3 regions of the Dactylosporangium darangshiense genome follow, and region 1 is predicted to be linked to each of the others. Evidence: riboswitches for the same ligand, from Rfam matches in the RefSeq annotation. Region 1 holds a riboswitch; each other region holds the start of a gene.

What was found. Region 1 has a riboswitch for cobalamin ahead of ABD901_RS05735 (ribonucleoside-diphosphate reductase subunit alpha). Riboswitches for the same ligand answer to the same signal wherever they lie in the genome.
Region 2: another riboswitch for cobalamin. It lies ahead of bluB (5,6-dimethylbenzimidazole synthase); the one in region 1 lies ahead of ABD901_RS05735 (ribonucleoside-diphosphate reductase subunit alpha).
Region 3: another riboswitch for cobalamin. It lies ahead of ABD901_RS22730 (VWA domain-containing protein); the one in region 1 lies ahead of ABD901_RS05735 (ribonucleoside-diphosphate reductase subunit alpha).

The regions. Positions count from the first base shown of each region.
Region 1 is NZ_BAABAT010000002.1:463,382-473,341, forward strand. It holds gene ABD901_RS05725 (ATP-binding protein) at 1-2,002, shown strand, start outside; gene ABD901_RS05730 (ribonucleotide-diphosphate reductase subunit beta) at 2,069-3,073, opposite strand; gene ABD901_RS05735 (ribonucleoside-diphosphate reductase subunit alpha) at 3,064-5,388, opposite strand; cobalamin riboswitch at 5,500-5,708, opposite strand; gene ABD901_RS05740 (histidine kinase) at 5,778-7,208, opposite strand; gene ABD901_RS05745 (LysR substrate-binding domain-containing protein) at 7,301-7,927, opposite strand; gene ABD901_RS05750 (DUF5997 family protein) at 7,977-8,354, shown strand; gene ABD901_RS05755 (hypothetical protein) at 8,358-8,681, opposite strand; gene ABD901_RS05760 (DeoR family transcriptional regulator) at 8,722-9,048, opposite strand; gene ABD901_RS05765 (beta-galactosidase) at 9,065-9,960, opposite strand, start outside.
Region 2 is NZ_BAABAT010000028.1:136,757-146,716, forward strand. It holds gene ABD901_RS37930 (hypothetical protein) at 1-18, shown strand, start outside; gene ABD901_RS37935 (DNA recombination protein RecN) at 15-1,913, shown strand; gene ABD901_RS37940 (MarR family transcriptional regulator) at 1,917-2,351, opposite strand; gene ABD901_RS37945 (alpha/beta fold hydrolase) at 2,408-3,196, shown strand; gene bluB (5,6-dimethylbenzimidazole synthase) at 3,446-4,081, opposite strand; cobalamin riboswitch at 4,117-4,315, opposite strand; gene ABD901_RS37955 (TFIIB-type zinc ribbon-containing protein) at 5,132-6,199, opposite strand; gene ABD901_RS37960 (SPFH domain-containing protein) at 6,207-7,403, opposite strand; gene ABD901_RS37965 (alpha/beta hydrolase) at 7,501-8,349, opposite strand; gene ABD901_RS37970 (ABC transporter ATP-binding protein) at 8,540-9,466, shown strand; gene ABD901_RS37975 (ABC transporter permease) at 9,463-9,960, shown strand, end outside.
Region 3 is NZ_BAABAT010000012.1:5,888-15,847, forward strand. It holds gene ABD901_RS22710 (hypothetical protein) at 125-1,390, opposite strand; gene ABD901_RS22715 (hypothetical protein) at 1,391-1,855, opposite strand; gene ABD901_RS22720 (copper resistance CopC family protein) at 1,940-2,674, shown strand; gene ABD901_RS22725 (helix-turn-helix domain-containing protein) at 2,693-3,316, shown strand; cobalamin riboswitch at 3,818-3,943, shown strand; gene ABD901_RS22730 (VWA domain-containing protein) at 4,003-6,063, shown strand; gene cobO (cob(I)yrinic acid a,c-diamide adenosyltransferase) at 6,065-6,667, shown strand; gene ABD901_RS22740 (cobyrinic acid a,c-diamide synthase CobB) at 6,661-7,998, shown strand; gene cbiE (precorrin-6y C5,15-methyltransferase (decarboxylating) subunit CbiE) at 7,989-9,536, shown strand; gene cobM (precorrin-4 C(11)-methyltransferase) at 9,533-9,960, shown strand, end outside.

The DNA of each region.
Region 1 (9,960 bases):
GGCCGTCGCCGGCGCCCTCGCGGCCGCCCCGGTCGTGACCCTCGTCGGCACAGGCGGCATCGGCAAGACCCGGCTCGCGCTCGCCGCCGCCCACCGCGGCGCCCAGGCGCACGGCGGCGACGCGTGGCTCGTCGAGCTGGCCGAGATCGCCGCACCGGCGGACGTGCCCCGCGCGGTTGCCGACGCGCTCGGCGTCGCCCAGCGCCCCGGCCTCGGCGTGACCGGCTCGATCGTCGCCGCCCTGCGGTCCCGGCCCGGCGTGCTGCTCGTCGACAACTGCGAGCACGTCCTGGACGCCGCCGCGGAGCTCGTCGCCGCCGTCCCGGCCGGCTGCGCGTCCGTGCGCGTGCTGGCCACGTCCCGGGAGCGGCTCGGCGTCGCCGGCGAGCAGGTCCTCGTCGTCGAGCCCCTCGAGCCCGGCGCCGCCGCCGAGCTGTTCCACGCCCGCGCCCTCGCCGCCGACCGCGGCTACGACGCCGCCGCGCACGCGGCCCCCGTCGAGGAGATCTGCCGCCGCCTCGACGGCATCCCGCTCGCGATCGAGCTCGCCGCCGCCCGCGTGCGCAGCCACCCGCCCGGCGACCTCGCGGCCCGCCTCGACGGCCGCCTCGACGCGGCCGGCGCCCGCCGCACCGGCGCCGCCCGCCACCGCACGCTGCGCGCCGCCGTGCAGTGGTCCTACGACCTGCTCACACCGGCCGAGCGCACGCTGCTGGAGCGCCTGTCGGTGTTCGCCGGCCCGTTCGACCTCGCCGCCGCCGAGGCCGTCGGCGGCGGCCCCGACGCCGGCGACCGCCTCGCCGGCCTCGTCGAGCGCTCGATGGTCACCGCCGGGCCCGGCCCGCACGGGCGGCGGTTCCGGCTGCTGGAGCCGATCCGCCAGTTCGCCGCCGAGCACCTGCGCGAGCCCGCCGCCGCCGACCACGCCCGCTGGTGTACGGGCGAGGTCGAGCGAATCCACCGGCGGCTCACCGGCGCGGACGAGGTCGACGGCGTCGCACGCCTCGGCGAGCTGTGGCCCAACCTGCGCGCCGCCGTCGCCTGGGCCCTCACCGACGGCGAGCCGGGCGCCGCCGACGCCCTCGTCCGGCCGATCGTCACCGAGCTGCCGCTGCGGGGCCGGCAGGAGATCGGCGCGTGGGCGGAGCGGATCCTCGACGCGACGCCGCCGGACGAGCCCGACCGGCGCGCGTTCTGGCTGCTGTGGGTCGCGGAGCGGTACACCCAGAACGCGAACCCCGACGGCTACCGCCGCGTCGCCGACCGCCACGGCGACTCCGGGCGGGCGCTGAGCCGCTACGCCGCCGCGTACGCCCGCGGCGACGGCGCGGCCCTGCGCGACTGCCTGCCCGGCGCCGCCGCCGAGCTGCACGCGCAGGGCGAGCCGCACGCCGCCGCCTACCTCGGCCTCGCCGCGTCGGGCACGCTGCTGGGCATCGGCGGCTTCGCGCAGGTCGACGCCGCCGTCTCGGCCCTGGCGCACCGCTTCCGCGCCGGCGGCCCGCCGACGCTGCTGCACTGGGCGCTGCAGACCCTCGCGTACTCGGCGTCGTTCCAGGGCCGCACCGCCGAGGCCGAGTGCCACTTCGACGAGGCGGCCCGCATCGAGCTGCCCGCCGGCACGCTGTCGGCCAACAAGACCGCCGAGGCCCGCTCCGCGTTCCGCCGCGGCGAGCGCCGCACGGCCTTCGCGACCCTGCTGTCGTACGTCGACGAGCAGATCGAGGCCGGCAACGTCATCGCCGCCGTCGTCATCGCCGTCGAGTTCGTCAACATGACCGCCGAGGCCGGCCGCCTCGCCGAGGCCGCCCGCGCCCTGGCATACCTCGGGTCCGCCAACGACTTCGGCGCCCTCGCCGCCCGCACGCTGGCCGCACCGGGCGCGGCCCGCATCGCCGCCGCCTCGGCGGGGCCGGAGCCCCCGGGAGAGCCGCTCGACGACCGGGCGGCCCTGTCCTACATGCGTTCCGTCCTCGCCGACCTCGCGGTCAGCACTGCCTGACGAACGTGCCGTGCCGGCCGCCGGCGTAGTACAGCTCCGGCGGCCGGCGGCCCAGCCCGCATCCGCTCAGAAGTCGTCGTCGAAGGTGACCGTGCCGGTGACGCCGACCTGGTAGGCCGATACCCGTCGTTCGAAGAAGTTCGACAGCTCCTGGACGTCCTGCAGCTCCATGAACGCGAACGGGTTGCGGCTGCCGAACATCGGCGTCAGGCCCAGCTGGGCGAGGCGCCGGTCGGCGACGTGCTGCAGGTACTCGCGCATGTCGGGCAGGGACAGGCCGGAGATGCCCTGCTCGAGCAGGTCGGCGGCGAACTGGACCTCGCACTCGACCGCCTCGGCGAGCATGTCGCGGACCTGCCGCTCCATCTCGGCGTCGAACAGGTCCGGCTCCTCGGCCCGGACGGTGTCGACGACGTCGAAGGCGAACGCCATGTGCATGGACTCGTCGCGGAACACCCAGTTGGTGCCCGACGCCAGGCCGTGCAGGAGGCCGCGGGAGCGCAGGTAGTAGACGTAGGCGAAGGCGCCGTAGAAGAACAGGCCCTCGATGCAGGCGGCGAAGCAGATCAGGTTGAGCAGGAACGCCCGCCGGTCCGCCCGCGTCTCCAGCCGGCGCAGCGCGAAGACCGAGTCGATCCAGCGGAAGCAGAACTCGGCCTTCCGGCGGATCGACGGGATGTTCTCCACGGCCGCGAACGCCGCGAACCGCTCGGCCTCGTCGGGGACGTAGGTGTCGAGGAGGTTCAGGTAGAACTGGACGTGCACGGCCTCCTCGAACAGCTGCCGTGACAGGTAGAGCCGGCCCTCGGGCGAGTTGACGTGCTGGTAGAGGTTGAGCACCAGGTTGTTGGCGACGATCGTGTCGCCGGTGGCGAAGAACGCGACCAGCCTCGACACGAGGTGCCGTTCGGCCGGGGAGAGGTTGGGCAGGTCGGCGAGGTCGGAGTGCAGGTCGACCTCCTCGACGGTCCAGGTGTTCCTGATGGCGTCGCGGAAGCGGTCGAAGAACCGCGGGTATCGCATGGGGCGCAGCGTCAGGTCGAGTCCGGGGTCGAGGAGGCTCACTGGCACGCCTCGCACGACTCGGGGTTCTCCAGCGAGCACGCGACGGCCTCGGCCGGCTGCACGAGCGCGACCGTGGCCTGCTGGATGCGGGTGGCCGGGCGGGAGCGCAGGTAGTAGGTGGTCATCAGGCCGGCCTTCCACGCGTGCAGGTACATCGAGGACAGCTTCCCGATCGTCGGCGCGCTCAGGAACAGGTTCAGCGACTGCGACTGGTCGACCCACGGCGCCCGCGCGGCGGCGAGGTCGATGAGCGCGCGTTGCGGCAGCTCCCAGGCGGTGCGGTACAACATCCGGATCTCCGCCGGCAGTTCGGCGATGCCCTGCACGGAGCCTTCCGCGCGCTTGATCCGGTCCCGGATCGCCGCCGTCCACAGCCCGCGCGCCTTGAGCTCACCGACCAGGTGGGTGTTGACCTGCAGGAACTCCCCGGACATCGTCTCGCGCTTGAACAGGTTGGACACCTGCGGCTCGATGCACTCGTAGCAGCCGGCGATCGAGGCGATCGTCGCCGTCGGGGCGATCGCGACGAGCAGCGAGTTGCGCAGGCCGGTGGCGGCGATCCTGGCCCGCAGCGCGGCCCAGCGCTCGCCGCCGGCCGGGGCGCCCCACAGGTCGGGGTGCAGTGCGCCGGCGGCCGCGCGGGTCTCGGCGAACGCCGGATGCGGCCCGAACCGCTCGGCGAGCCCGGCCGAGGTCTCCAGCGCGGTCAGCAGGATCTCCTCCTGCACCCGAGTCGACAGCTCCCGCGCCTCGGGCGAGTCGAACGGCAGCCGCAGCGTGAAGAACGCGTCCTGCAGCCCCATGAGGCCCAGCCCGACCGGCCGCCACCGCGGGTTGGACGCCGCCGCCTGCGCCGACGGGTAGTAGTTGATGTCGATGACCCGGTCGAGGAAGACGACGGCGGTGCGCACCGTTTCGCGCAGCCGCTCCCAGTCGACGCCGCCGGCGGTGACGTGCGCGCCGAGGTTGATCGAGCCGAGGTTGCACACGGCGGTCTCGTCGTCGCTGTTGACCTCGAGGATCTCGGTGCACAGGTTGGACAGGTGGATGACGTTGCCGGGCGCGCCGGTCTGGTTGGACAGCGCGTTGGCCCGGTCCTTGAACGTCATCCAGCCATTGCCGGTCTGCGCCAGCGTGCGCATCATCCGGCCGTACAGGTCGCGGGCCCTGACGGTCCGCACCGCCCGCTTCTCGGCGGCCCGGTATGCCTCGTCGAAGGCGGCGCCGTGCAGGTCGGGCAGCTCCGGGGCGTCGGAGGGGTCGATGAGCGACCAGTCGGCGTCGGCCTCGACGCGGCGCATGAACTCGTCCGGGACCCAGTTGGCCAGGTTGAGGTTGTGGGTGCGCCGGGCGTCCTCGCCGGTGTTGTCGCGCAGCTCGAGGAACTCCTCGACGTCGGGGTGCCACGGCTCGAGGTACACGCACGCCGCGCCCTTGCGCCGCCCGCCCTGGTTCACCGCGGCGACGCCGGCGTCCAGGGTCTTGAGGAAGGGCACGATGCCGTTCGACTTCCCGTTGGTACCGCGGATCAGCGCGCCCCGCCCCCGCACGCGCGACCAGGAGATGCCGATGCCGCCGGAGAACTTCGACAGCTTCGCCACCTGGTGGTAGCGCTCGTAGATGGAGTCGAGCTCGTCCGTGGGGGAGTCGACGAGGAAGCAGGAGGACATCTGGGTGTGCCGGGTGCCGGAGTTGAACAGCGTCGGCGAGCTCGGCAGGTACGCCAGCGACGACATGAGCCGGTAGAAGCCGATCGCCTCGGCCGGCGTCTGCGACAGCCCGCAGGCCACCCGCAGCAGCCAGTACTGCGGCGTCTCGACGACGAGGCGGGTCTCGGGGTGGCGCAGCAGGTACCGGTCGGCGACGGTGCGCAGCCCGAAGTACTCGAAGCGCAGGTCCCCGTCCGTGTCGACGGCGTCGTCGAGCTCGCGCGCGTTGGCGGCCACGAACGCGGCCGTCTCGTCGCCGATCAGGCCGAGCTGGTGGCCGTAGCGGATGGCCTGGCTGAAGCCGGCGACCTCCTGCCCGCGAACCTCCTCGTCGACGAACGCGGCGAGCAGCCGGGCGGCGAGGCGGGAATACTGCGGCTCCTCGCCGATGAGCTCCGCCGCCGTCTGGATCGACAGCTTGTCCAGCTCGGCGGTCGTGGCCCCGTCGTAGAGGCCGCTGATCGTCCTGGTGGCCACCCGCAGCGGGTCGACCTCGTCGAGGTCGCCGGCCCACCGCTCGACCGCCCTGACGATGAGCTCGGCGTCGACCGGCTCCAGGTCGCCGTTGCGCTTGCGCACCTGCATCGTGTGTTCCCCCTCGGCACCGTTCACGAAGGCCGGAAGGAGCGCGCAGGGGGACGCCGCCGGGCGGCACGGCGTCGGGCCGGCACCTGGCTGTGGCGTCGGCCGTCCCGCGCGGCCTCCGACCGCCGCGCACCCGGACGGGCGTGCGGCGCGCTGGCAGGTCTTCGGACTCGTGGGCGTGACCGAGGTCGCCTACCGGCCGTCGCTTCCCAGACCGGATGGTCCAGTGCTTCGTTGACGGCGTTCGTTCCCACTCACCGCTGCGGGGCAGTCCCGGACTTCCACCGGGTTCCCTCTTGCGACGCCCGTCCTGGCGGGACGAGCGAACCAGCTGCGGGCAACACCATATATGGGAGACATCGAGAAAGCGAAACACCAGATCGTGTGTCGGCGTGTCGCGGTCGCCGCCACCGGGGTCAACGCCAGACCGGCAGCACGACGTCCACGTTGGTGCCGGCGCCCGCGGGGCTGGTCAGGGTGAGGTGGCCGCCGTGTGCCTCGACGCGGTCGCGGATGCCGGCCAGGCCCGAGCCGCGGCCCGGGTCCGCGCCGCCGACTCCGTCGTCGCGCAGGGACAGGTGCAGGCGGTCGCCTTCGCGGGCGACGGACACGTGCACCACCGTGGCGTGGGCGTGCTTGACGGCGTTGGCCAGGGTCTCGGCGACCACGTAGTACGCGGCCGCCTCCACGGGCTCCGGCAGGCGCTCGTCCAGGCGGACGTCGACCTCGACGGGCACGCCGGACCGGCGGGCCAGCGCCTTGATGGCCGAGGCCAGGCCCCGGTCGGTGAGGATCGTCGGGTGGATGCCGCGGCAGATCTCGCGGAGGTCCTCGATGCTGCCGGCCAGGCCCGCCGCGACGGTGGTGAGCCGGTCGCTCAGACCGGCGGCACCGTCCGGGACGCTGTCCCGCGCCGCGCGCAGCTGCAGGCCCAGCGACAGCAGCCGCTGCTGGACGCCGTCATGCAGGTCGCGCTCGATGCGGCGGCGGACCTGGTCGGTGGCGAGCACCACCCGGGCCCGGGAGGCGACGAGCTCGGTGCGGGCCTGCGCGTTGGCGATCGCGATCGCGACGAGGTCGGTGCAGTCGGCCAGGCGCGCCTCGGCGTCCGGCGGCAGCGGCTCGTCGCGGACCATCGAGGCGGTGACGACGCCCCACAGCCGCCCGTCGACGTAGATCGGCGCGCCGACCGCACTGCGGATGCCGTGCTCGCGCAGGAACGTCGCCAGGGGGCTCGGGTCCACGTGGTGGTCGTAGCTGTCCATCCGCGCCGCCCGGCCCGTCCGGCGTACCGACGCCGACACGCTCGGGCCCTGCAGCGACAGGCGCGTGCCGACCGGCAGCAGCTCGCCCGGCCAGCCCCACATGGCGACGATGATGCCGGAGCCGTCCGCCTCGTACCGCACGATGTTCGCCCCGTCGGCGGCCACCAGCCGGCCGAGCTCGGCGGTGACCGCGTCGAACACGTCGTTCGGCGCCGCGCCGCGGGCGACGAGCATGGCCACCCGCCGCAGGGCGGTCTGCGCCTCGACGAGCTGCGCAAGGCCGCCGAGGCTGCGCCCGAGCGACGTGCCGAGGATGTTCACCGACCGGCCCAGTCGGCTGATCTCGCCGAGGCCGGTGTGCACCAGCCGCGGGTCGAGCTTGCCGCCGGCCAGCTGGTCGGCGATCAGTGCGGTGCGCCGCATCGGCTGGATGACGACGCGGACGAGATAGCTGGCCACCAAGGCGACCGCGACGGCGGCCGCGAGCAGGCCGAGCCCGACGCCGACGGCCGTCGCCGCCGGATCCAGCGGCAGGTCGAGGTGTGACACGTCGAGGACACCCGCAAGTCGGCGGACCGTCATTCGGCGACACCCCTTCCGCCGCCCGTCAGCCTCCCATCGTGGTCCGGGCGCGGTAGGGCCTCCCACACCACCCGAGGGTGACCCGGCCCGGGTCAGCGCCCCTGCCGGCCGCGGGTGCTGTTCGCGGTCCGGCCGCGCACGATGCCGATCATCTCCTCGACGAGGTCGCTGTGGCCGTCGCGCGGCCAGGCGAGGGCGACCGCGGAGGCCGGGGCGTCGCTGACCGTCCGGTACTTCAGGTCCCGCCGGTGGTACAGCCGCGCGAGCGACTGCGGCACGACGAGCAGCCCGACGCCGGCGGCCACCCACTCGACCGCGGCGGCCGTCGTCTCCGGCCGTTGGACGCCCTCGGCCGGCGGCGTGTCCCAGGCCAGCACGTCGTCGAGCGGGCGCAGCAGCGCGTCGCCGAGCTCGACGGCCTCGGCGAGGGTGAGCTCGTCGGCGGCGTTGAGCACGTGGTCGCGGGGGATGATGACGACGGAGGCTTCGGTGTACAGCGGAATGGCGTGCAGCACGTCGCGGTCGACGGGCAGGCGCACCAGCCCGGCGTCCGCATGCTCCGGCATCAGCCCGGGCGCGTCGGCGGCCTCGGCGGGCACGAGCTCGAGCCGGGTGCGCGGCTGGCGCTCCGCCCAGGTGCGGGCCCACCGGTCGATGACGACCCCGGGCACCACCGCCAGGCGGAACGCCGCCGGGCGGGAATCCTCGTTGCTGGACACCGCACCTCCCGCGCCAGCCTACCGAGGACCCGCCGACTACGCTGACCGGGTGAGCAAGTCGAAGAAGCCCCAGGTGATGAAGCCCGCCACGGCCGCGCAGAAGCTCGACGTCTACCTGCCGGCCACGCCGCGGGAGTTCCAGGACGGCCTGGTGTCGCGCGACGAGCTCGACGAGCTGCAGCGCAACCCGCCGCAGTGGCTGGCGGACCTGCGCCGGGACGGCCCGCACCCGCGCAGCGTGGTCGCCGCCCGCCTGCGGGTCTCCAACAGCGGCCTGGCCCGCGGCGGCATCACGGAGGCGCTGACCACCGAGCAGATCGCCGCCCTGGTCGCCGATCCGCCGGAGTGGCTGGTGCGCGAGCGGGAGTCGTTCGCGGAGGTGCGCCGCGAGCAGCGCCGCCTCGCCGAGGAGCGCTCCGCCCGGTAGCCGTCAGCACCCCGGGTAGCACACCGACAGGATCGACAGCAGCGCCAGCACCGCCCACGCGCCGCCGAGCGCCGCCCAGTACGGCTCCTTCGGCCTGGCCAGCGCCGAGATCCCGGCCGCGGCGCCGCCGACGACGAGCTGCGCGACCGCGTAGGACACGACGAGCGCGACGAACACCCCGAACCGCTCGCCGGAGCTCGTCTGCGCGCCGCAGCCGAGGGGCCCGCCGGCCGCCCGCAGCGCCAGATAGGCGACGAGGTCGGCCAGGCCGTTACCGACAACGGCGACGGCGATGCCGATGCCGGCGATGCGCACTCGGGAGGACATCACCCCCGATCCTATCGGGGCCGCGGCGCGTGGTGGCAGTTCAGCGGCGGCGCAGGCGCTCACAGGTGTGCAGCGCCTGGGTCAGGAGGCGCTGGACCGTTGCCAGGTCGCCGGTCTCCAGGACGCGGGGGAGCCGGGCCAGGCGGTGGCGGAGCTCCACGACCTCGTCCGACGGGGCCGCGGCCCGGGTCACCCCGCCGCGGACGCGCTGCACGACGCCGGCGTGGGCCAGCTGGGCCAGGTCGCGGTGGACCGTCGAGGCGGAGGCGCCGGTCGCGTCGCGCAGCTCGCCGATGGTGGCGTACTGGCGGGTCGCGACGAGGTCGAGGATCGCGCGGCGGCGCTGGGCCGCCAGTTCGTGGATCATGCCGGAAGGTCCTGGATCATGGTGTACCTCCCTGATCGGTGACCATCACCGCTCGCGGCGCCAGCATTGCGCCGGGGCCGGCGACGGCGCGGACGTCGACGGGCCGGTCGGTGCGGTTGATGAGGAAGCGGTGCGGGCCGCGCACGGCCAGCTCGACGGCGCCGCGCAGGTCGGGCGGCAGCTCGCTGGTCACGCCGGCCCGGGCGGCCAGTTCGGCGAGGACGGGGGTCAGGCCGGCGGCGCCGAGGCGGGTGGAGACGTAGGCGGCCGAGCCACCGCCGGCGGACCGGCGCGTGACAGCCGCGCGGCCGGCCTGCTCGCCGGTCTTGTACCGGGCCAGGACCTCGGTCGCCGGGTCGGTGACGTCGATGCGGTCGGTCCACAGCGTGCCGGTGGCGCCGTTGTCGAGCTCGGCCCGTTGGCCGTCCAGCAGCGGCGCGAACTCCTCGATGCGGATGCCGAGCAGCTCGCGCAGCGCGCCGGGGTAGCCGCCCAGCCACACGTGTTCGTGCTCGTCGACGATGCCGGAGAAGTACGTGGTGACGAGGTGGCCGCCGGCGGCCACGTAGCCGGAGAGCCGTTCGGCGAGGGCGGACGGCACGACGTACAGGATCGGGGCGATCAGGAGCTCGTAGCCCTCCCACACGCCGCCGGCGGGCACGACGTCGGCGCGGATGCCGAGCTCGAGGAAGGCCGAGTACCAGTCGAGGGCCTCCTGCCGGTAGCGCAGCCGGTCGGTGGGGTGCGAGTCCTGCTCCGACGCCCACCACGAGTCCCAGTCGAAGACGATCGCCGCGCGGGCCGGGGTGCGGGGCGTGCCGGCCACGGCGGCGAGGCCGCGCAGGGTCGCGCCGAGCTCGACGACGGCGCGGAAGACGGCGCTGTCCTCGCCGGCGTGGGGGATCATCGCGG
Region 2 (9,960 bases), on a different contig from region 1:
GTCAAGGACGTGCCATGATCGGTTTGCGGACCCACGGCATCCGGATAAGACGACTGCGCCTGCACGGCGACGACCGCGCCTACGACGTCGACTTCCGCGCCCAGGACGACACCCCCCGGCCGCTGTCGATCCTGGCCGGGGCGTTCAGCACCGGCAAGACGACCATCCTCGAGTTCGTCGACTACTGCCTCGGCGCCTTCGACCACCCGCGCCACCCCGAGATCACGCCCAAGGTCAAGTCGGCGACCCTCGAAGTGGAGCTGTCCGGCTCCCCGTACCTCATCGAGCGCGCCGTCGGCGAGCCGTCGATGTTCGCCTACGTGCGCGCCGGGCGCCTGGACGAGCCCGGCTCCGCGCCGCGCGTGCGCCGGCCGCTGCGGCCCGCCGGGCACCCGGAGAGCCTGTCGAGCCTGCTGCTGTCGCACTGCAAGCTGCAGGGGGTGCGGCTGTCGCACGACGTCGACGACCCGCTGAGCTTCCGCGACCTGATGTGGCTGTGCTTCCTGCCCAACGAGCGCCTCGACGGCAAGGACCTGCTGTTCGAGAGCGTGCCGATGAAGCACCTGAAACTGCGCCAGGTCGTCGACGTCGTCTTCGACGTCCACGACGACCACACGGTGGAGATCGGCCGGCGCATCCGCACCGTCGAGTCGGACCTCGCCGCGGCCCGCGCCGCCTACCGGACCGCCGAGCAGCTCGTCGACGAGCAGCACATCGGCGGCCGCGCCGACCTGGAGGCCCTGCAGAACGGCGCCAAGGAGGAGCTGGCCGCCTGCGCGCAGTCCCTCGCCGACCTCGACGCCCGCGCCCGGGCCGGCACCGGCTTCGCCGCCGAGCTGCGCGAGCGGCACCGCGACGCGGCCCGCGCCGCGCTGCACGCCGCGAACGAGCTGCGCGACCGCGAGACGCAGCTGTCGCGCATGACGGCGCTGCGCGGCAGCTACGCCGACGACGTCAGCAAATGGACGATGCTCGCCGAGGCCGAGCGGCTCTTCGAGACCGCCGCGAACGTGTGCGCCTCCTGCCAGACCCCGCTGGGCGCCACCGACGAGCGCTGCCCCGCCTGCCGGTTCCCGGTCGCGCCGGTCGACGTCTCCGGCGAGCTGCGCTCGGCCAAGACCCGCCTCGCCGAGCTGACCCGCTACGTCGAGGAGCTCGACCGGGAGATCCCGCGGCTGCGCTCCGTCGCCTCCCGCGCCCAGGAGGCCGAGTCCCGGGCCGCCGCCGACGTCGACGCCGCCACCGCGCACGCCGTCACGCCGTTACTGGCCGAGCGCGACGCCATCGCCCGGCGCCGCGAGGAGGCCGCCGCCACCCTCCAGCGGGCCGTCGGCGGCCTCCGGCTCGTCCAGAGCCTGGAGCGGCGCGCCGCCGGCATCCTGCAGATGATGGACCAGGCCGCCGCCGACCGGGAGGAGCTGGCCGCGGCCGGCGCCCAGGCCCGCCGCGCCGACCGTTCGGCCGTCGTGCGCCGCGTCGCGGAGCGCTACCGTGCCATCCTTGCCGAGTTCCGGTATCCGAAGCTCGCCGACGCCTACCTCGCGGAGGACCTCACGCCGTACGTGCGGGGGGAGCCCTACACCACGGCGTCCTCGGGCGGGCGCACCCTCATCGCCCTGGCCTGGCAGCTGGCGATGTTCGAGACCGCGTGGGAGTCCCGCTCCTCCCACCCGGGGTTCCTGCTGCTGGACAGCCCGCAGAAGAACCTCGGCGCGCTCGGCGACCTCGAGGACGGCCAGACGATCGAGCGCATCTACCGCCACATCGAGGACTGGCTGGCCGGCCGCGGCGTCGGCGCGCAGGTCGTCGTCGCCGACAACGCCCCTCCCCCGACCGCCGCCGACGATGTGATCGTGCGCTACTCGCGCCGCGCCGACCAGCCGCCCTACGGCCTCATCGACGACGACGTCTGAGCACTACGGCCGTGCCTCGTGTGCGGCGGGCACCAGGTGCCGGTAGAGGGTACGCAGGGCCGCGCGGACCTCGGGCAGCGCCCGCGGGTCGTCGATGGCGCCCAGCAGCGCCTCGTCGGCGGGCTCGGCGCCGATGACCAGGAACCCGCCGCGGGCGTCCGGCGCGGGCCGCACGAGGGTGCGCCGCCGGTCGCGCGGGTCGGGCCCGGTGACGACGGCGCCGCGCTCCTGCAGGCGGGCGACCGACGCCGAGACGTGGCTCTGCGGGAAGCCGGTCCGGGCGGCGATCTCGCCGACGGAGCTGCCCGGGTGCGCCGACACGTCGATGAGCACCGAGCGGACGCTGGCCGGCAGCTCTTCGGACCCGAGCGCCGGCATCGCCACGCCGGCGAGGCGCACGAGGGTGCGCCCGAGGACGAGCAGTTCGAGGCCGTTCACGCCGCCCACAATACAGCAGACTTGATGCATCAGAAATGATGGTTTACGCTCGCCGCATGTACGTTTCGAAGCAAGGCGACGGCGAGCGCACGCTCGTGATCATCCAGCCCGGCGACGGCGACGCGGACGGCAGCGCCGCCCTGGTCCGCGAGCTCGTGGCCGGCGGCGGCTACACCGTGCTCACCTACGACCGGCGCGGGCTGTCGCGCAGCCCGGCCGGCGAGGACGACGAGGCTGTCACCATCGAGTCGCACACCGACGACCTGGCGCTGATGCTGGCCACGCACGCCAAGGCGCCCGTCGACGTGGTCGGGCTGAGCATCGGCGCCCTCATCGGCCTGGACCTGGCGGCGCGGTACCCGGGCCTGGTGCACACCCTGGTCGCACACGAGCCGCCGCTGACCCAGGTCCTCGACGACCCGGCGCCGTTCGTGGCCCGGCAACGGGCGGTCGAGGACGCGTTCCGGGCCGAGGGCATCCAGGCCGCGATGCGCCAGTTCCTGGCCCTGACCGCGCTGGACCCGAACGACCGCGAGCCCGACGCGGAGCTGCCGCGCCCCACCCCGGCCCCGGCCCGGGAAGCGAACCTGACGTTCTTCCTGACCCACGACGCCCCCGCCGCGCGCCGCTTCCGCCTGTACCTGGAGCCGCTGCTCGCCGGCGCCCCGCCGACGGTCATCCCCGCGGTCGGCGCGAGCACCCGCGACAGCCCGCACGCCGCGCCGGCCCTCGCGCTGGCGCGCCTGCTGGGCCGCGAGGCCGCCGAGTTCGAGGGCGGGCACTCGGCGCACGTGTTCCGCCCGAAGGCGTTCGCGGCCCGCCTGCGCGAACTGCTCGCCGAGTAGCCGTCACCCGCCGGCGGGCCGCGCCGGCTCCACCTTCTCCGGCTCCCCACGCTGGATGCGCCATTTGAAATGATCCATAGCTGTTCGGGGCCGCTGCCGGGTGCCCACCTGCGAACATCCTTCGGTCCTCGCCCACGGGCCCCGATTCGCACGACAGAGAAGCGCTGGACCTACGTGTCCGAACTCGCTGGGGTCGGCGGAGCACCGCCTGCGCCAGCACCCGGGGATTCCTGGGTCGGCGTGGGGTCGTCAACCCTGGGCTGAACCCCAACGATCGGTGTGCACAGCGGCGTGCAGGGGTCGGCGTCGACGCCAGCCGTGCTGTTCGAGGTCCGGTACGGCTTCCAGGTGGGTGACCGGCCCAACGCAGAGCCAGGCGACCGGGCGGATACCGTCCGGAATGTCCAGCAGCTGTCGCAGGAACGCCTCACGGTAGAACGACACCCAGCCGACGCCGAGCTGTTCGGCGGTGGCCGCCAACCACAGGTTCTGGATGGCCAGGCACACCGAGTACAGACCAGTCTCAGCGATGGCGTGCCGGCCCAACACGGCGGGAGCGCCGCGATCGGCGTCATAGGTCACCACGATCGACAACGTGGACTCCAGCACACCGTCAATCTTGATGTTGGCGAACCGTTCAGCGGCTTCAGTATCGAGCGTGGCGGCAAATACTTCCCGCTCGTGACGGACATGACGGTGGAACGCCTCCCGGACCGCCCAGTCGCGCACCACAATGAAGTCCCACGGCTGGGACATCCCCACGCTTGGCGCGGCGTGGGCTGCGGCGAGTACACGGTCGAGGACCTCGGCCGTGATCGGGGCGCCGGTGAATTGGCCGCGTACATCGCGGCGCCGGTGGATAACGTCGTAAAGCTCGCTGATCATGGGCAGGCTCCCGCTGCGCTCACGCCCCGGCAGGCCAGGGCTGGGGACGCGAGGCCGGTCTTCGGACTTCCAGATCGACGCCTCACCACCCGCCTTCCCAGCCTGATGGCCAGTGGCTGCGCATGACGCGCATGGGCGGCAGCTCCCTGGTCACCGCGGCGGGCCCGTGCCGGACTCACACCGGCTTCCCGATTCTCCCCGCCGGAGCGGGGCACCTCGCAACAGTTCGTGCCACGACGCACCCTACCGGGTCGCCGACCCCACCGCCGTATCAGGCATCGGTCACCGCCCGCATCCTCCCCGTAGCGGCGGCGGTGCGACCGCGTCAGGGCCGGTGACCGGCCAGCAACTCAGCCATATCCACAGCCATGATCCACTCACTGTGCAACGTGTGACCGGCAGATCCTTACCGCGCTGCACCAAGGTGCCGTGCAGCATCCAGGTCAGCACGTCGCGAGCCTGCAATCGCTGCACTACCAGCACATCCTGCGTCGAAACCGGGATCACAAAGCGCAAACCCACCCGTTAACGGGAATGCCTCATTCTCCGGCGGGAGAGGATTTCCGGCGGGAGCATGCGCGGCAGCGCGCTTGGGGGCTGGCCAGACGGCACGCCGAGAAGCTGCGCCGCCTGCACGCCGCGGCCCCGGCGGCCGGCCCCGCCGACGATCGCCCGGCAGGCTCAGCGCCCGAACCGGTGCCATCCCCGCCGCCGGCCATCGCTGCTGAGCAGGCCGAGCCGCTCGCGACCGACGCCAGCCCGGGCGAGTCCGGTCCGGACGAGGGCGATGTCGAGCCACAGCGGGCGCAGGGCTCCGATCGACCCGCCCGCGCGGCGCCGCGCGGACCCTCCGGCCGCGGGAATGCCCGCTGTAGGGTCGTCGTGGCACGAGCGCGGGTTCAGGCCGTCTGCCGCCGCTGGGTCCACGCGGGTCATCAGTCGGTGGTCCAGGGCGTCAGCGGCCGGGTTGGAGTCCGTCTCAAGGTGCGCGGCCCGAAACGATGACCGCGGTCCGGAACAGGCCGGACCGCGGTCGCAGCGGTGACTAGCTCAGTGCTTGCTCAAGGCGTACACGCCGATGATCACGGCGATGACCGCCAGTGCGGCGAGGATGGCCATGGCGATCTTCAGGGCGCTGTACGGGCGCTCGCCCGCGACCTCGCCGGTGATGCCGTTGACCTGGATGTTGTACGTCTTGCCGGCGTAGAGGTAGCACGCGATCCACACCGGCAGCAGCATGAGCTTGAACGTGACGTCGTTGTACTGGGTGTGCATGCGGTCGACGCGCTGCTCGTCGCCGCCGATGTCGTCGCGGCAGTCGCGCTCGATCACCGGGACCATTTTCTGCTTCGCGTTCTCCAGGCCCGACTCCGGCTCGACGTCGTAGCGCAGCGTCTCGTGGCCGGCCAGGAACTCGGGACGGTACGGCTGCGCGTTGGGCAGCGGCCACGGATCCAGCGAGTCGAGGTGCTTCTGCGAGACCTTCGTCGTGCCGGTCACCAGCACGTCGTCGAACGCCCGGGCGACGGTGCCGTTTGCGTAGTACCAGCGAGTCTTCTGCACCTCGCGGGTCTTCGTCTCACCGTTCTCGGTGTAGGTCTCGGTGACCCAGTAGTGCTCGCCGCGCTGGCCCTCGTAGTCGGTCACCGTGCTGGTGTCGTACGTCCAGTGTGGCAGGTACATGCTCTTGGCCGTCTCGGCCTCGGTGACCTTCTTCAGGCCCGACGGCGCGAACCAGCGCGACTTCGCCCACGTGCCCAGCGACTCACGCAGCGCGCGCTTGTCGAGGACGAACGGCAGCACCGCCTCGGGCACGACGAGGTCCTGCGGGCTGAGCTCGGCCACGACGGGGGCGTTGCAGAACCGGCACCGGTCGGAGATCTGGTCGGTCTCGGTCTGCGCGCCGCAGTTGCGGCACACGAACACGTGCTTGGCGAGCATCGCGATCGGCTTGCGGGGCAGGCTGGTGAACGTGAGGTAGTCGTGTTCGCGGACGCGGGCGCCGGTGGTCTCCAGGACGGTCGTGTGGCCACAGTACGGGCACTTGAGCGCGTTGGCGCCGGGCGCGAACTCGACGTTGGCGCCGCAGCCGGCGCAGGGGTACTGACTTTGTGACATGGATCAATCAGCCCATCGGGGGGAGCGGCGGGGGGACAGCGGCGAAGATGCCGCCGAGCTCGGGCAGCTGACCGGCGGCCGTCCAGTTGGCCATGCCGTTCTTCCACACGAGCGTGTCGCGGTTGATCTGACCGGCCTGCACGGCCGCGCCGAGGCCGGCGGCGTCGAACGGGCCGGCCTGCGCGCCGTTGATCGCGGCGAACCACTGGTCCTGCTGCGGCAGCGGCGGCGGACCGGCCGGCTGCGGCGGCGCCGCGGCCTGCGGGGCGTACTGCGGTGCTGCCTGCGGGGCGTACTGCGGCGCCCCCTGCGGCGGGTACTGCTGCTGCGGCGGGTAGGGCTGCTGCTGCGGGCGGTTGAGCGTGTTGGCCACCTGCTGCGCGGCCGCCATGCCCAGGCCCAAGCCGAAGCCCTCGCCCGCGCCGCCCTGGTTGTTCGCCGCCGCCTCCATGGCGTTGGCGGCCTGGAACTTCGTGTACTGGTCCAGGTTGCCCAGCGCCCCCATCGAGGTGCGCTTGTCGATGGCCTCTTCGACCTCGGGCGGCAGCGAGATGTTCTCGATGATGAACTTGGGGATCTGGATGCCGTACTCGGCCAGCTCCTGGCTCAGCACCCCGGCGAGCTTCTGGCCGATCATGAGCTGCTGGCCGACGAGGTCCAGCACCGGCACCTGCGCGGCGGCCAGGGCGGGGCCGAGGTGGCCGACAATGAGCTGGCGCAGGAACTCCGACACCTCTTCGGTGCGGAACTGCGGGTCGGTGCCGACGAGCTGCTTGAGCAGGTTCTCGGGGTGCACCACGCGCAGCGAGTAGGCGCCGAACGCCCGGATGCGGACCATCCCGAACTCCGCGTCACGCATCATGACCGGGTTCTGGGTGCCCCACTTGAAGTCGGTGAACTGCCGGGTGTTGACGTAGTACACCTCGGCCTTCCACGGCGAGTCGAACCCGTACTTCCAGCCCTTCAGCGTGGACAGGATCGGCATGTTCTGCGTCTGCAGGGTGTAGGTGCCGGGCACGAAGACGTCGGCGACCTGGCCCTCGTTGACGAACACGGCGACCTGCGACTCGCGCACGACGAGCTTGGCGCCCATCTTGATTTCGTTCTGGTAGCGCGGGAACCGCCAGACGATCGTGTCCCGGCTATCGTCGAGCCACTCGATGATATCGATGAACTCGCCCTTGACCTTGTCCCACAGTCCCACGTCGTCCCCCTTGCGTCCAGATCATCGAGCGTCGCAGACCCTAGCAACAGTTTCTGGGAGCCAGGCAAGTGTTGTCGGGAAGACGCTGCTGTGTATTTCAGCGTAAGATCGCGGCCGCGTCAGTCAGGAACCGGGCATCTGCCGCGGCCGCTGCCGGCGACAGGTGCGTCATGGTCGAGAAGTTGTGCACGAGCCCCGGCTCGACGCGGAACACGACCGGCACCCCGGCCGCCTCGAGCCGCTTCGCGTAGCGCTCGGCCCCGTCGCGCAGCGGATCGAGCTGAGCCGCCACCACCAGCGCCGGCGGCATCCCCTCAAGATCAAAAAGCAGCGGATTCGGTACCGCGGAAGCCTCGCCCGCCCACCACGACACCCACTGCCGCTGCGTCGGCATGTCGAGCGTGAACCCGGTGCCGAGCTCCTCTGCGCTCGGCTGGTCGAACGTGATGTCGACCAGCGGACAGAGCAGCAGCTGCGCGGTGAGCGACGCCGCGGTACGCCGGGAGGCCAGCAGGCCCACGAACGCGCCCGCCGAGTCCCCGCCGACCGCGACCGGCCCGAGCGCGCCCGCCCAGTCGAGCACGGCGACGGCGTCGTCGATCGCCGCCGGGTAGGGGTGCTCCGGCGCGAGCCGGTACGCCACCGACACCACGGTCGTCCCCGTCGCGGCGGCGAGGCGCCGGCACAGCGCGTCGTGCGTGTCGAGATCGCCGAGCACGAAGCCGCCGCCGTGGAGGTACACGATGCGGCTTGTGGACTGCTGGTCGAAGACGCGGACGGCAACCCCGGCGACCACCGTGTCGTGCGCGGGCATGTCCGGCCCCTTGGGCCGCAGGTGCGCCCGGTCGCGCGAGCCCTGCCGCAGCTCGTCCACGCCCGGCGCCGGCCCCGCCTGCCGCGAGTCGAGCACGAACCGTTCGATGGCCTCGTCGGCGAAGATCGTCATCGAGTACATATACCGCGCGCAAGGTGGCCGAAGATCCACGACCCACGACCGCCGCGCCTGGTGCATGGTCATCGTCGACATCGCTGGCTGCGCTCTGTGTGGACGCGCGAAGCCTTCCCGAAAATAATCTGAAACTTGCAATAGATCGTGTTAGTTTTGCCGCCGTTCATCGGAAAACGGGGGAGGCGGTATGGCAGCGGACGTGCTGGTCGAGGCCGAAGGGCTTGCCAAGGTGCACCGGGCCGGCGGGGTGCGGGCCGTCGACGGGGTCGACTTCCGGATCAGCCGCGGCGAGGCGTTCGGGTTTCTCGGGCCCAACGGCGCCGGCAAGTCGACCACCATGCGAATGATCGCCTGCGTCTCGCCGCCCAGCGGCGGGCGGCTGCGCGTCCTCGGGCTCGACCCGGTCCGCGACGGCTCGAGCGTGCGGGCCCGCATCGGTGTGGTACCGCAGGACGACGCCCTGGACAACGAGCTCTCGGTGCAGGAGAACCTGGTCATCTACGGCCGCTACTTCGGGCTCTCCCGCCGTCAGGCCCGCGACAAGGCCGTACAACTGCTGGACTTTGCGCAGTTGAACGACAAGGCCGGCGCGAAGGTGGCCGCGCTGTCCGGCGGGATGCGGCGGCGCCTCACGATCGCCCGGTCGCTCGTGAACGACCCCGAGATCCTCCTGCTCGACGAGCCGACGACGGGGCTGGACCCGCAGGCCCGGCACGTGCTGTGGGACCGGCTGTTCCGGCTCAAGCAGGACGGCGTGACCCTCATCCTCACCACGCACTACATGGACGAGGCCGAGCAGCTGTGCGACCGGCTCGTCGTCATGGACAAGGGCACCATCGCCGCGGAGGGCTCGCCGCGCGAGCTCATCGAGCGGTACGTGACCCGCGAGGTCCTCGAGCTGCGCCTCCCGCCCGGCGCGCCGCCGCCCCGGCCCAGCACGCTCGTCGAGCGCGTCGAGGTGCTGCCCGACCGGGTGCTGCTCTACACCGAGGACGGCGAGGCGGCCCTCGCCAAGGCCAACGCCGACGGCGCCGAGCCGATCACCGCCCTCGTGCGCCGGGCCACCCTCGAGGACGTCTTCCTGCGCCTCACCGGAAGGTCGCTGGTCGAATGAGCGCCCTGACCCTGAAACCGCTCGCCCTGAAACCGCTCGCCCTGCGCGAGTTCGACTACTGGATGCTGCACTACCGCCGCAACTGGCGGGCCACGATCGTCATCAGTGTCCTCAACCCGCTGCTGTTCCTGCTGGCCATGGGCGCCGGCCTCGGCCGCCTCGTCGACGACAACGCCGCGCCCGGCGCCCTGCACGGCGCCGCGTTCCTGGCCTTCGTCGCCCCCGGCCTGCTCGCCGCCGCCACCATGCAGACCGCCATCACCGAGGCGGGCCGGCCCGTGTTCATGGCGGTGAGCCCCGGCGGCAGCTACCGCAGCGCCACCGCCGGACCGCTCGGCCCCGACGATGTCCTCGCCGGGCACATGCTGTTCATGGCGTTCCGGATCGTCTCCTCGGCGGCGTGCTTCGTCGCCGCGCTGCTGTGCTTCCCGAGCCTGCGCACCGCCGGGCTGCTGTGGCTGACCCCGGCCGCGCTGCTGACCGGGCTGGCGTTC
Region 3 (9,960 bases), on a different contig from region 1:
TCAGCACCACTTGAAGGGGTCGAAAGCAGATCCTCGCACCACTTACCTCGAGAACTCGGTCTCGATTTACATATATGAGCCAGACCGGCGGCACTCCTCCCTCGTGCCGCCGGTCTTCTCGTGTTCAGCCCGCAAAGAGCAGGAACAACCCGGCGACGGTGTACACCACCATCAGGCCCAGCAGCGGGATCTGGCCGGTGACGGCCCGGGCGCGCGGGAACAGCCGCAGGGCACGATCGTGGGCGAGGACGGTGCCGACGAGGTGGCCGAGCACGATCACCGTCACCTGCAGGTTGGCCACGCCGGTCGGGGTGATGACGCCGCTGTACGCGTCGAAGTCCTCATCGCCGAACAGCAGCGCGACCGTGCGCTGGCCCTCCAGGACGAACAGCGACCAGTAGTGCGCCACCACGTAGCCGACCGCGATCGGCACGATCGAGTGGGCGAGCTCGCCGGGCGTGCGCTCGGCCGACGCGCGGCCCCGGCGCCCGGCGGCGCGGGTGGCCGCCTGGTACGCCCCGGCGACCGCGCCGATGACGGCGAGCAGCCCGAGCGTGGCGGTCAGCGGCGCGGGCAGCCCGTTCTCCTGCACGAAGCGCAGCCAGAACGGCGCGCCGGACAGGGCGTCGAAGAACGTCGAGCCGAGCAGCACCACCACGACGGCGACGAGCCCGGGGGCGGGGCGCAGCCCGGCGATGCCGTCGAGGGGGTTGCGCCAGACGAGCGTGCCGTCGGAGCGGCGGCCGACGAACGAGAGCCGGCCGACGAGGTCGCCGAGCGTCTCGAAGGCGTCGCCGCGGTCGAACCACGCGGTGCCGTAGACGAGGCCGCCGGCGAGCATGGCGGCGGCGTAGACGGCCAGCCACGCGCCCAGCACCGGCAGCGTGGCGCGGTCGGGCGCGACGAGCTCCAGCCACGCGAACGCGAACAGCCCGGCGGCGGCCGGCCAGTAGCCCAGCCCCTCCGGCAGCGCGCGGCCGCCGTCGCGGCGGACCAGCCGCACGATCGTGCGCAGCGGGTTGAGCGTGCGCCAGGCGCCCGAGCCGAACAGCAGCGACAGCGGGACGAGCCCGACCCAGAACAGGACGTACACCAGCCCGGCGGCCGGATTGTCCTCGTCGTCGGCGCGGAAGAACTGCACCAGCAGTACCACCAGGAGCGCAACGCCGGCGATGTGCAGCGGCCAGGCGAGGGCCGAGGCCGACCGGGCGAGCCAGCCGGGTGCCGGGCGCCCGGCGTCGGGGTCGAGGCGCGGCTCCCGCCACGCCACGCCCAGCACGACGAACGACACGACGAGCGCCAGCGCAGCCCCGATGGCCAGCTGGGCCGGGGTCAGCGGCAGGTCCTGCCGCCCGCCCACGCCGTGGGCGAGCACGATGGGCCCGGACACTCAGCGCACCACGAGCTGGAAGAGCACCAGGTGCGACTTGTGCGTCTCGACCTCGAACAGCCCGGTCTTGTCGGCCGTCAGCGTGAGCGAGCCCGGCGTGCCGGCGGCGAGCGGCAGCTCCAGGTCGTAGCCGTGCACGTGCAGCTCGTCGGCCTCGTCGCTGGTGACGGTGATGCGCACGACGTCGCCCTTGGCGACCTCGACGCGCCCGGTCGGCGGGTTCGCGCGGCGCTTCACGATCGTGTACGAGACCTCTTTGTTCACCGCCTTCGCCGTGGGCGACGCGTCGGCTTGCGCCGTGGGCGACGTGATGACGGAGGTGGCGATCGCCGGCGCCGTGGAGGCGGGCGCGGCGGCGGTGGCCGGCGAAGCGGGCGGGGCGGGGTCGTCGCCGCAGGCGGCGGCGAAGGCGAGCAGCACGGCGAGCGCGAGGCCGGCGCGGGCGGTCGGTCGGGCGTTCGGCACGAGGGGTCTCCCGGGGCGGCGGGTTCGTTAGGGATGTGAATTTAGCGGCTTGAAGCGCACTGCGGAACCCGGCATCATGTGTCGATGCGATTGCCGGTCCGAGCGGGGGCGGTCCTCCTCGTCGTCGCCGCCCTGCTGCTGCCGGCGTCGCCCGCCGCGGCGCACGGCCAGCTTGCCATGTCCGACCCGGTCGCCGACAGCACCGTCAGCCAGCCGATGGCGGAGCTGACGCTGTACTTCACCGAGACGCCGGCGTCCTACGCCTGGTTCACGGTGACGACCCCGTCGGGCCGGCGCGTCGAGTCGTCGTGGCGCGGCGGCCAGCCGAAGCGCCTGGACAAGCCGGTCACCGAGTACTTCCTGGTCGACGGCAAGTTCGAGCCGCGCGTGTACAACACCGGCTACCCGGCCGTCGTCGTCGTCTCGCACTGGCCGGAGCAGGGCGCGTACACGGTGGCCTACCAGTCCGTCGCCTCCGACGGCGAGGCCGTCAAGGGCACGCTGAAGTTCACGTACTCGGGCCCGGCCACCCCGGCGCCGGCCGGCTGGACGCCCCCGACCGCCGGTCCTTCGGACGCCCTCACGCAGGCCCTCGCCGGCCACGGCGCCACCCCGACGGCTTCGGCGGCCCCCGGCCTGTTCTCCGACGTCGGCAACGCCCCCGCGCCGCAGCAGGCGCAGCCGCCCGCCCCGTCGACCCCGTTCGTGCTGACCGACTGGCTGATCCCGGCCCTGATCGTGGTGGCGGTCGGCGCCATGGTGCTCGCCGCGGCCCGCCGCTCACCGGCGGTCCCGGCACGCAAGCGCCGCCGCGCCTGACGCGGCTACGCTGCGTCGATGGAGACGGCCGGACGCACGCTGAGCCCGCAGCTGCTGTCGACGCTGACCCACTGGCCACGGCTGGTCGGCCGGCCGCCGGCGCCGAAGTCGTTCGACCTGACGCTGCTGCGCGACTTCATCGACGAGCAACTGCGCGCGCTGCCGTGGTGGAACCCGGCCTGGCGGGTCGTGCGGGCCGGGCCGGCCCATCCGCACGAGATCGCCGCCGACGAGTCGCGGCACGAGTCGGCCTCGACCGAGGTGTCGGTGCCGGGGACCGTGTCCGGCCCGAACGGGTCCGAGCTGGGGCTCTCGGCGCGCATTCGATTCGAGGGCGACCGGCTCCTGCGATTCTCGGCGAAGGTCGGCGACGTGGTGCTCGAGCCGGCGGTGGCGCCGGCGAGCGAGCCGGAGCCGCATCCGTTCGGGGCCGTGCTCGCCCGGCTGATGGCCCGGCGGGGGCTCACGGTGCAGGACATGGCGCGCCGGACGGCGCGGGCGGCGGCGACGATCAACGGCCTGCGCGCCGGCCGCTGGACCCCGCACCGGATCCTGGTGGAGGAGGTCGCCGACGCCTTGGAGCTGCACCGCGGCGACCTGCTGGCGATGGCCGGCCTCGACGATCCGGACGCAGACCGCTGACCGCTCAGCCTCGTTGCGATCGCGACAAGTCGGGCGCTCCGCGCCACGACTTGTCGGATTTATACCCCGGCAGGAGATAAATCCGGCGAACCGTCACCTCCGGCCGCCCGCATGCGCGCGTCTGCGCGGCGGCGTGCGCGCCGCCAGACGGTGTAAATGCGGCGGCCCGGTGTGGCACGAGCACGTCGAGGTCGACCGGCGTTTTGTCTCCACGATCATGGCGATGTCCCATTTGTCCGGCCGCTTTTCGCGTGATCGTGGAGACATAATACCGCGGCTCGTCGGGGCCACCGCCGTCTGAAGCGCGAGGGGCCGCGGGGGCGTGGCGGCGACGAGGGCGACGGCCGCGAGTGGCGCGCAGAGCGCGGCCGGCGGCGCCGCGTCCAACCGGCGCCGCATGCCCCGGCCCATTGGCACGGGGAGGACGATCGTGTGGGTCACACCGCGTCACGTTGACGGCCCTGGTGCCGGTGGGACACGATGGCCGGAAGCGGTATGCGGAGGAACCCGGTGCGAATCCGGGACGGTCCCGCCACTGTGACCGGGGAGTCGTCCCTCAACGCACGACCACGGCCGGGCTCCCGGCCGGAAGGTCGAGGGCGGCGGCGATCCGGGAGTCAGGAGACTCCGGCCGCCCATGCTCCAGCCACCTCGCGGGCGCGGACCCGCCGAAGGGATGTGTACGCGTGACGCCGCCGTATCCGTTCTCGGCCGTCGTCGGCCTGCCCGACCTGCGCCTGGCCCTGCTGCTCACGGCCGTGTCGCCCGCTATCGGCGGCGTGCTCGTGCGCGGCGAGAAGGGCACCGCCAAGTCCACCGTCGTGCGGGCGCTTGCCGCGCTGCTGCCCGAGGTCGACGTCGTCTCCGGCTGCCGCTTCGCCTGCGACCCGGCTGCGCCCGACGCCGAGTGCCCCGACGGGCCGCACACGCCCGGGGCCGGCGTCGACCGGCGCCGCTCCGCCCTCGTCGAGCTGCCCGTCGGCGCCACCGAGGACCGGGTCGTCGGGACCCTGGACCTGCAGCGCGCACTCGGCGACGGGGTGAAGGCCTACGAGCCGGGCCTGCTGGCCGCGGCGCACCGGGGCGTGCTCTACGTCGACGAGGTCAACCTGCTGCCCGACCACCTCGTCGACCTGCTGCTCGACGCCGCCGCCATGGGCCGCGCGCACGTGGAGCGCGACGGCGTGTCGGTCAAGCACGCCGCCCGGTTCCTGCTCGTCGGCACGATGAACCCGGAGGAGGGCGAGCCCCGCCCGCAGCTCGTCGACCGCTTCGGCCTCGTCGTCGGCGTCACCGCGCCGCGGGAGGCCCCGCCGCGGGCCGAGGTCGTGCGCCGCCGCCTGGCCTACGAGGCCGACCCGGTGGCGTTCGCCGCGCGCTACGTCGAGGCCGATGCGGGGCTGGCTGCGCGCATCGCGGGCGCCCGGTCACGCCTCGGCGGGGTCGCGCTGCCGGACCGTGAGCTGGACCGGATCGCGCGGATCTGCCTGGCGTACCGCGTGGACGGCCTCCGCGCCGACATCGTCGTGGCCCGCACGGCGGTCGCGCTGGCGGCGTGGCACGGCCGGACCGTGGTGACGAAGGACGACGTGCGGGACGCGGCGCGGCTCGCGCTGCCGCACCGCCGGCGCCGCGACCCGCTCGACCCGCCGGGCGCGGACCGCGACCGCCTGGAGGAGGTGCTCGAGCAGGAGGCCGGCCCCGACTCCGACGACGACCCGCCGGGCCCCGACGACTCCTCGCCGCCCCCGGACACCGCCCCCGACGGCGGGTCCGACGCTCCTGCCGACGGCCCCGACGGCGGCCCCGACTCCGCCGGCCCCGACGGCGGCCCCGACCCCGCCGGGTCGGACGGCGGCGGCGATGCCTCCCGCGGCCCGAGTCGGGACAAATCAGACCAGAGTCCTCCAAGAAATGATAAGTCCGATTCGGGCAGCGAATCGGATTTATCCGGCGATGAGAGCCTCAACAGCGGCCTGTCGGGCGCGACCCAGGAGCTGGCGTTCGCCGGGCTGCCGTACAAGCCGAGACTGCTCACCATCGCCGGGCGCGCCAACCGGCAGGCGGGCGCGCACGCCGGGCGGCGCTCGCCCGCCGTCTCGCGGCACGGGCGGATCGTGCGCTCCCGCGCGCCGCTCGGCGGCAAGCTCACCAGCCTCCACGTCCCGGACACGGTGCGGGCCGCGGCGCTGCGCGGATCCAGCCGCGCCGAGGCCCGCGACGTGCGCGAGGCGGTCAAGGTCGGCCGCGAGGCCAACCTGGTCCTCTTCGTCGTGGACGCCTCCGGCTCGATGGCCGCGCGACAGCGGATGAACGTGGTGAAGACGGCGATCCTGTCGCTGCTGCGGGATGCGTACCAGCGGCGGGACAAGGTCGGCATGATCTCCTTCCGGGGGCACGACGCCGCGCTCGTCCTCGAGCCGACCGCGAGCCACGAGGTCGGCGTGCTGCGCCTCGCGGAGCTGCGCACCGGGGGCCGCACGCCGCTGGCCGCCGGGCTGCGCCAGGCCGCGCGCACGCTGCACGGCGAGCGCCGGCGCGACGCCCGCCGCCGGCCGCTGCTCGTCGTCGTCACCGACGGCCGCTCGACCAGCGGGCCCGACCCGCTGAGCGTCGTGCCGCTGCTGGCCGGGGTGCCCGCCGTCGTCGTCGACTGCGAGTCCGGCCCGATCCGCCTCGGCCTCGCGCGCCGCCTCGCCGCAGCGCTCGAGGCGTCCTGCATACCGCTGACGAGCCTGGGAGCCTGAGTTGCCGCAGGGAAAAGTCGAGAACGTGCCCGACGACGGGCTCACCACCCGCCAGCGCCGCCGCCAGCACGTGCTCGCGGTCCACACCGGACAGGGCAAGGGCAAGTCCACCGCCGCGTTCGGCATGGCCCTGCGCGCGTGGAGCGCCGGCTGGCCCATCGCGGTGTTCCAGTTCGTGAAGAGCCCGAAGTGGAAGGTCGGCGAGGAGACGGCCCTGCGCGCCCTCGGCGAGACCGGCCAGGGCGGCTCGGTCGTGTGGCACAAGATGGGCGAGGGCTGGTCGTGGATCCAGCGCCCCGGCACCGAGCGCGACCACGCCGCGGAGGCCGCCGAGGGCTGGGCGCAGATCAAGCGTGACCTGGCCGCCGAGGCGTACCGGTTCTACGTGCTCGACGAGTTCACGTACCCGATCAAGTGGGGCTGGGTCGACATCGCCGACGTCGTCGAGACGCTGCGCGAGCGCCCCGGCAACCAGCACGTCGTCGTCACCGGCCGCGACGCGCACCCCGACCTGGTCGACATCGCCGACCTCGTCACCGACATGACGAAGATCAAGCACCCGATGGACGCCGGGCGAAAAGGCCAGCAGGGCATCGAGTGGTAGCACGGATCGTCATCGCGGCGCCCGCTTCCGGCCACGGCAAGACCACCGTCGCGACCGGGCTGCTCGCCGCGTTCGCCGCCCGCGGCGAGCGGGTCGCCCCGTTCAAGGTCGGCCCCGACTACATCGACCCCGGCTACCACGCGCTGGCCGCCGGCCGCCCGGGGCGCAACCTCGACCCGGTGCTCGTCGGCGAGGACCTCATCGCACCGCTGTTCGCGCACGGCGCGGCCGGCGCCGGCCTGGCCGTCATCGAGGGCGTCATGGGCCTCTACGACGGGCGCACCGGCGCCGGCGAGCACGGCTCCACCGCGCACGTCGCCCGCCTGCTCGACGCGCCCGTGCTCCTGGTCGTCGACGCCACCGCGCAGGCCCGCTCGGTCGCCGCGCTCGTGCACGGCTTCCGCTCCTTCGGCCCCGGCGTGCGCATCGCCGGCGTCATCCTCAACCGCGTCGGATCCGACCGCCACGAGCAGATCCTGCGCGACGCCTGCGCCGAGGTCGGCACGCCGGTCCTGGGCGTCCTGCGCCGCCACGACGCCGTCGCCGCCCCGTCGCGCCACCTCGGCCTCGTCCCGGTCGTCGAGCGTTCCGCCGAGGCCGCCGCGTCGGTCGACGCCCTGGCCGAGCTCATCGCGGCGAGCGTGGACCTGGATGCGGTACGCGCCGTGGCCGCCTCCGCGCCTCCGCTGTCGACCACGGCCTGGTCGCCCGCGATCGCCGAGCCGGCGCCCGGCGAGCCGGTCGTCGCCGTGGCCGGCGGCCCCGCGTTCTCCTTCGGCTACGCCGAGACGGTGGAGCTGCTCGTCGCCGCGGGCGCCCGGGTGTCCACTGTGGATCCGCTCCGCGACGAGGCACTGCCGCCCGGCACGCGCGCGCTGGTCGTCGGTGGCGGTTTCCCCGAGGTGTACGCCGAACAGCTCGCCGCCAACGTCCCGCTCCGCGACGCCGTGGCGGCCCTGGCGGCCTCCGGCGGCGCGATCGCCGCCGAGTGCGCCGGCCTGCTGTGGCTGTGCCGGAGCCTCGACGGGCGCCCAATGTGCGGCGTCCTGCCCGCGGACGCGGCGATGACCCCGAGCCTGACCCTGGGCTACCGCGACGCCGTGGCCGTCGCCGACAGCGTCCTCGCCCCGGCCGGCACGCGCGTCACCGGCCACGAGTTCCACCGCACCCGCGTCACCCCGGCGGCCGGCGCGTCACCGGCGTGGGCGTGGCGCTCGCCGGCGGACACCCGGGACGGCTTCGCCACCGCCAACGTCCACGCCTCCTACCTGCACCTGCACTGGGCCGGCTCGCCCGCGCTCGCGTACCGCCTGGTCGCCGCATGCGCCTGACCCGCCTGTTCGTCGGCATCGGCGCCCGCACCGGCATCTCGGCGCCGGAGGTCTTCGCCCTGCTGGCGGAGTCGCTGCCCTCGCTCGACGGCGTGGTGTCCGTGTCCACGGTGGACCCGCGCCTGGAGCTGGCGACCGTGGTCGCGGCGGAGCGCGGATGGTCCGTGGTCGGCTACTCGGCCGAGGAGCTCGCCGGCGTGCCGGTCCCGTCGCCCTCGGCCCGCGTCGCCTCGGCCGTCGGCACCCCCTCCGTCGCAGAGGCGGCCGCACTCCTGGCCGCGCGGCGGGCCGGCAACGGCGCCGCGGTCCTGGTCGTCGGCAAGCGGTCCTCGCCCGGCGCCACCGTCGCCGTCGCGGCGCCCGCACCCGAGGTCACCGTCGTGGGCATCGGCGCCGACGGGTACGCCGGCCTGTCCGCCGCGGGCCGCGACGCCGTCGACGGCGCCGACGTGCTCTTCGGCGGTCCTCGCCAGCTCGACCTCGTCCCGCCTTCGGGCGCCGAGCGCATCGCCTGGCCGTCGCCGCTCGTGCCGGCCCTGCCGCGGCTGCTGGCCGAGCAGTTCGGGCGGCGGGTCTGCGTGCTGGCCAGCGGCGACCCCATGCACTACGGGATCGGGGGCACCCTCGCGCGGCTGCTCGGCGCCGGGCACGTCCGCGCGGTACCGCACCCGTCCTCAATGGCCCTTGCGTGCGCCCGGCTCGGATGGGCGCTCGAGGACGTCGAGGTCGTCAGCGCGGTCGGGCGGTCCGTCGACGGGCTGCGCCGGCACCTGCACGACGGGCGGCGGGTGCTCGTGCTCTCCAGTGGGGCCGGCACGCCGCAGGAGGTGTGGCGCATCCTCGAGGACGGCGGGTTCGCCGGCAGCGAGGTGACGATCCTCGAGTCGCTCGGGGGCGCCGACGAGCGCGTGCACCACGACCCGGCCGCCGCGCGGGCGCTCAACATTGTGGCGATCCAGTGCCGCGGCGACGGCGGGGTCTCCGTCGTGCCGGGGCTGGAGGACTCGCAGTACCACAGCGACGGCCAGCTCACCAAGCGCGAGATCCGCGCCGTCACCCTCGCCGCGCTCGGGCCGCGGCCGGGGGAGCTGCTCTGGGACGTAGGTGGCGGCTCCGGCAGCATCGGCATCGAGTGGATGCGGGCGCACCGGGCCTGCCGGGCCGTGGCGATCGAGCGCGACCCCGTCCGGGCCGGGCGTATCGAGAGCAACGCGCGGCGGCTCGGAGTGCCGGGTCTGTCCATTGTGGTCGGTGCGGCGCCCGCGGCCCTCGACGGGCTCGAGGCGCCCGACGCCGTGTTCGTCGGCGGCGGGTTCACCGCGCCCGGGGTGTTCGAGCGGTGCTGGGCGGCGCTGCGGCCCGGCGGGCGGCTCGTCGTCAACGCCGTCACCGTCGAGTCGGAGCGGCTCGTCGCCGAGCTGCACGCGACACACGGCGGGGAGCTGACCCGCCTGTCCGTCAACCGGGCCGAGCCCGTCGGCGGCTTCCTCGGGTGGCGGCCCATGCTGCCCGTCACGCAATGGGTGGTGCGCAAGTGACCGTGTACTTCATCGGGGCCGGGCCGGGCGCCGCGGACCTCATCACCGTGCGCGGGCGCGACCGCATCGCGGCGGCGCCGGTCTGCCTCTACGCGGGCAGCCTCGTGCCTACGGAGCTGCTACGGTACTGCCCGCCGGGTGCCAGGCTCGTCGACACCGCCAACCTCGACCTCGACCAGATCCTCGCCGAGCTGCTCGACGCGCACTCCCACGGGCTCGACGTCGCGCGGCTGCACTCCGGGGACCCGTCGGTGTTCAGCGCCATGGCCGAGCAGCTGCGCCGGCTCGACGCGGCCGGGGTGCCGTACGAGATCGTGCCCGGCGTGCCCGCCTTCGCGGCGGCGGCCGCCTCGCTCGGGCGGGAGCTCACCGTGCCCGGCGTGGCGCAGACCGTCATCCTGACCCGGACCGCGGCGCGCGCGAC